2 regions of the Methylocella sp. CPCC 101449 genome follow, and region 2 is predicted to be linked to the other one. Evidence: riboswitches for the same ligand, from Rfam matches in the RefSeq annotation. Region 2 holds a riboswitch; the other holds the start of a gene.
The links. A riboswitch is a leader RNA that binds a small molecule or an ion and turns the genes downstream of it on or off. The one in region 2 is predicted to bind thiamine pyrophosphate.
Positions count from the first base shown of each region.

Region 1 (2,198 bases), on a different contig from region 2:
GTGACTGGCGCCAGCAGATAGCCGTTGCGATGATGCCCGGTGGCGACAAGCAGGCCGGCGACGCCGGTCTCGCCAAGAATCGGCGCATCGTCGATCGAGGTCGGGCGGAAGCCTGACCATACTGCCTCAAGCGGCATGTCCTCGACCCCTGGCAGAGCGCGCCGCGCCGCTTCGAGCAGCGCGTAGAGACCCCCGGCCGTGACAGTGTCGTCGAAACCGCATTCCTCCATCGTTGCGCCGACGATCAGCGTGCCGTCGCTTTTCGGCGCGAGATGAATCTGTTCGGTCCAGACCATGCGCGACAGAGCTGGCGCCATCGGACGCAGAGCCAGCGATTGCCCTTTCAGCGGGCGCACGGGAATGTCGAGGCCAGCATGTTGCGTCCAGGCCCCCTCAGCCAGCACGACAATCCGCGCCGCACACGGACCATGGCGCGTGGTGACGCCCGTCACGCGACCACCCGCCATCTCCGGCTGCGCCTCGCATTGTTCAGCGAGCGTGCCGCCTTGCGCCAGGAAGGCTTGGCGCAACGCCGCCATCACACGCGGCGGATCGACCTGATGATCGGCGGGACAGAAAATGCCGGCAATGACGGCGGGTTTGAGACCGGGTTCGAGCGCGCGGCATTGCGCGGCGTTGAGCCATTGCGTGGCAAGACCGCAGCGCTGCTGCAGATCGTAGCGCATGCGCAGACGATCGACCTCTTCGCGGCCGAGCGCCACCAGAAGCACGCCATCGGCGCGATAATCGACGCTGCCGCCGCCGTCACCTTCAAGCTCGCGCGCGAAGAGCGGCCACAGCCGCTGGCTTTCCAATGCCAGAGCCAGATGTGTTTCGCCGCCGGGCTCGAGTTCGGCCGCCGCCGCCAGCATGCCCGTGGCCGCGAGGCTCGCGCCTTGACCAACGGTGCCGCGCTCGAACAACGCGACGTCAAGGCCGCGTCGTGCCAGACGCCAGCCGATCGACAAACCGATCAAGCCACCGCCGATGATCGCCACATCGCACGAAGACGGCGGTTCAGGCGCGGCAGGCTGCGCGTCCGAACGGACGCGTCGAAAAGCAGTGGGGGGTGGACCACGCATCGCATCTCCTCGGCCGGTGTGCCGGCGGAGATGATCGGTGTGGCTTGCGCGCGAAATCCAATCCCTCCGCCGGTATGAACCGGATCAGGTTCTAAGGATTTCCGCGCGTTCATCCGGATGATCCGGCGTGCCAGCGGTTTCTCAGCCCCTTGCCGGGGATCTCCCTGGAATGGACGCAGTGTGAAACCACGCCCATAGCGATGTCAAGACGCGAGAATACTTTCCCGTTCACCGATGGCCGCGAACAGATCGGCGTCTTCGCCCAGATCGGCATTAGGTGTCGTCAACAAAGTGTCGCCGTAAAACAGCGAATTGGCGCCGGCGATCAGGCAGAGAATCTGCGCTTCACGGTTGAGATATGAACGACCCGCCGACAACCGCACCGTCGATTGCGGCATGACGATCCGCGCCGTCGCCACCATGCGCACCAGTTCCAGCGGATCGATCCGCGAACGATGGGCGAGCGGCGTTCCCGCGACCGCGACGAGCGCATTGATCGGCACGCTTTCGGGATGCGGATTCATCTGCGCCAGAACCTGCAACATCGACGCGCGATCGCGGATCGTCTCGCCCATGCCGATAATACCGCCGCAGCACAGATCGATGCCGCAGGAGCGCACCGTGGCAAGCGTATCGAGCCGATCCTGATAGGTGCGTGTCGACACGATCTTTCCGTAAAACTCCGGGCTCGTGTCGAGGTTGTGATTATAGGCGGTAAGGCCTGCCTCGGCGAGGCGCTCGGCCTGATGCGGCTGCAGCATGCCCAGCGTCACGCAGGCTTCCATGCCGAGCGCACGCACGCCTTTCACCATGTCGATGACCGCGTCGAACTCCTGGCCGTCGCGCACCTTGCGCCAGGCCGCGCCCATGCAGAAACGCTCCGCGCCGGCCGCTTTCGCCGTCGCCGCGAGCGCCAGCACTTGTTGCGGATTCATCAGCTTTTCACGCGTCAGCTTCACCTCGCGGTGATGCGCCGATTGAGAACAATAGCCGCAATCTTCCGGACAGCCGCCGGTCTTGATCGACAGCAGGCTGGCGCGCTGCACTTTGTTGGGATCGTGATGCTGACGATGCACCGCATTGGCGCGGCCCACCAGTTCGAGCAGCGGCAGATCA
Region 1 covers NZ_JAPDHU010000001.1:1,579,104-1,581,301, reverse strand. The annotation lists gene thiO (glycine oxidase ThiO) at 1-1,082, opposite strand, end outside; TPP riboswitch at 1,126-1,257, opposite strand; gene bioB (biotin synthase BioB) at 1,286-2,198, opposite strand, start outside.
Region 1: it holds a riboswitch for thiamine pyrophosphate, as region 2 does, so the genes downstream of both, thiO (glycine oxidase ThiO) here and thiC (phosphomethylpyrimidine synthase ThiC) in region 2, are expected to answer to the same signal.

Region 2 (2,198 bases):
CGTCCGCCGGGTACGCGCGGTGAACGGCGAAATGCTCGAGCAGGAAAATGTCTCGTCGAGCACCACGTTCCTGTTCGGCGGTCAGATGAAAGGCCGCCGCCTGCGGCTCTTCATGATCTATTCCGCCGGCAATTTCATCGAGGCGACCGCCGACACACCCTTCTTGCAAATCGGTGAGTTGAAATACGGCAAGCCGGTGCTCGATCGCGCCGTCAGCTACGACACCAATGTCAGCGACGCTCTCAAGCTCAGCCTCATTTCGATGGATTCGACCATGCGCTCTAATCTCAGCGTCGGCCTACCCATCGACATGGCTGTGTTGAAGCGTGACGCGATCGAACTGGCACTCGACGGTCGCATCGACAACACGGATCCCTACTTCCATGATTTGCGCGATCGCTGGTCGACAGCTTTGCGACAGGCGCACCTCAACATCCCGGCGCCGCCCTACGGACGCCTGAAACCTTAATCCGACATCACGGTCACGCGGTTTGCGACCATGCCCTCGCCATTGCGCACGGCCTGCACGCGGACTTTGAGACCGGGTTTCAACATCGATCGCTCGACCTGATCGATCCGCGTCACCGGCACACCGGGATCAAGCACCAGTTCGGACTCTCCACCGGGAAAGCGCACCTTCATCGTATTGCTGCCGTTGGCGAGAACCGTACCGGTGACAGTGGCGTTGGTCATCGTCTGTCCGGCGGATGCGCCGCTCATCGGCCGTTGTCCCTCGCCAAGCCCACGCAAGGCTTCCGGGAAGATGCGCAGTTCGGTCGAGTGCAGTTTGCCATCGTCCTTCACGACAGCGGCCGAGGCGACAAAATCGTTCGGCTTGATGTCGTTCAATGTCGCGACTTTGTTTTGCAACACGACGAGACTGGGCGCGAGCGCAAAAGTCTCCGTATTGGCGTCGGTCTTCACGACAACCGAAGCCGAATCAAGCCGCTCGATCGTACCCACCGCGTTATAGGTGCCGGGCGCCTGCGCCACGGCTGAAGCAGCCGTCAAAAACAACGCTACGCCCGAAAACAAGATACTCTTCATGGGATGAACCTTTGGATTTCCCGCGCGCCACAGCCCGTCGTTGCGGGCATGGAAACACTGCGATCAAAACGGCGCAATCGGCTGGAAATCACAATCCCGCCATCGCCCGACCACCGCAGTTCCATCGGCATCCGGTCGATCACATGCGAACCAAGGCTTTTGCCTTTTTTCGAACGGTTCAAAGCAAACTTGCCGTTCCTTCCCTTTCGCGCTAGCTTTCGGACAGCCAGGGGTGCTGCCGGATTGTCCGGCAGCTGAGATCACACCCTTAGAACCTGATCTGGTTTGCACCAGCGGAGGGACGGCGAGCAGGCAAAGCCTATTTGCGGGCGTGGCCTATTCTTTCCTCCGGGTTCGTCGAGAACGATAGACGCTTGTGGTCTGGCGTCACGGAGACGCCGCATGAATATCCAGCCCAAACCCAGTTCGCTCATTCCCGAAACCGTCACCACCGGCTCCCTGACTGGCTCGCGCAAGGTCTATCACACGCCCCAGGGCCATCCCGACGTGCATGTGCCGTTCCGCGAAATCACTCTCACGGATCCGAACGAACCTGCCCTGCGCGTCTATGATGCGTCCGGCCCCTATACCGAAGTCGATCCCGGCATCGACCTGTCGAAAGGCTTGAAGAAAATCCGCCAACCGTGGGTCGAGCGCCGCGGCTTCTCGGCCTATCAAGGCCGCGCGGTTCTGGACGTCGACAACGGCGGCGTGAGTGGCGACAAGCTGGTGCCGGCCTGCCCCGCCAACACCCAGCCGCTTTCCGGCGAAGGCGCCAAATACGTCACACAATATGAATTCGCGCGCGCCGGCATCATCACCGAGGAAATGGTCTATGTGGCGCATCGTGAGAATCTCGGCCGCGAGAAAATGCTGGCCGGCGCGCAGGAGAAGCTTGCCGACGGCGAGAGCTTCGGCGCCGCCATTCCAGCCTTCGTGACGCCGGAATTCGTCCGCGAAGAAATCGCCCGCGGCCGCGCCATCATTCCCGCCAATATCAACCATCAGGAACTCGAGCCGATGATCATCGGCCGCAACTTCCTGGTAAAGGTCAATTCCAACATCGGCAATTCCGCCGTCACCTCTTCGGTGGCGGAAGAAGTCGAGAAAATGGTGTGGTCGATCCGTTGGGGCGCCGACACGGTGATGGA
Region 2 covers NZ_JAPDHU010000002.1:1,790,136-1,792,333, forward strand. The annotation lists gene OIM99_RS19490 (peptidase) at 1-469, shown strand, start outside; gene OIM99_RS19495 (hypothetical protein) at 466-1,047, opposite strand; TPP riboswitch at 1,266-1,367, shown strand; gene thiC (phosphomethylpyrimidine synthase ThiC) at 1,450-2,198, shown strand, end outside.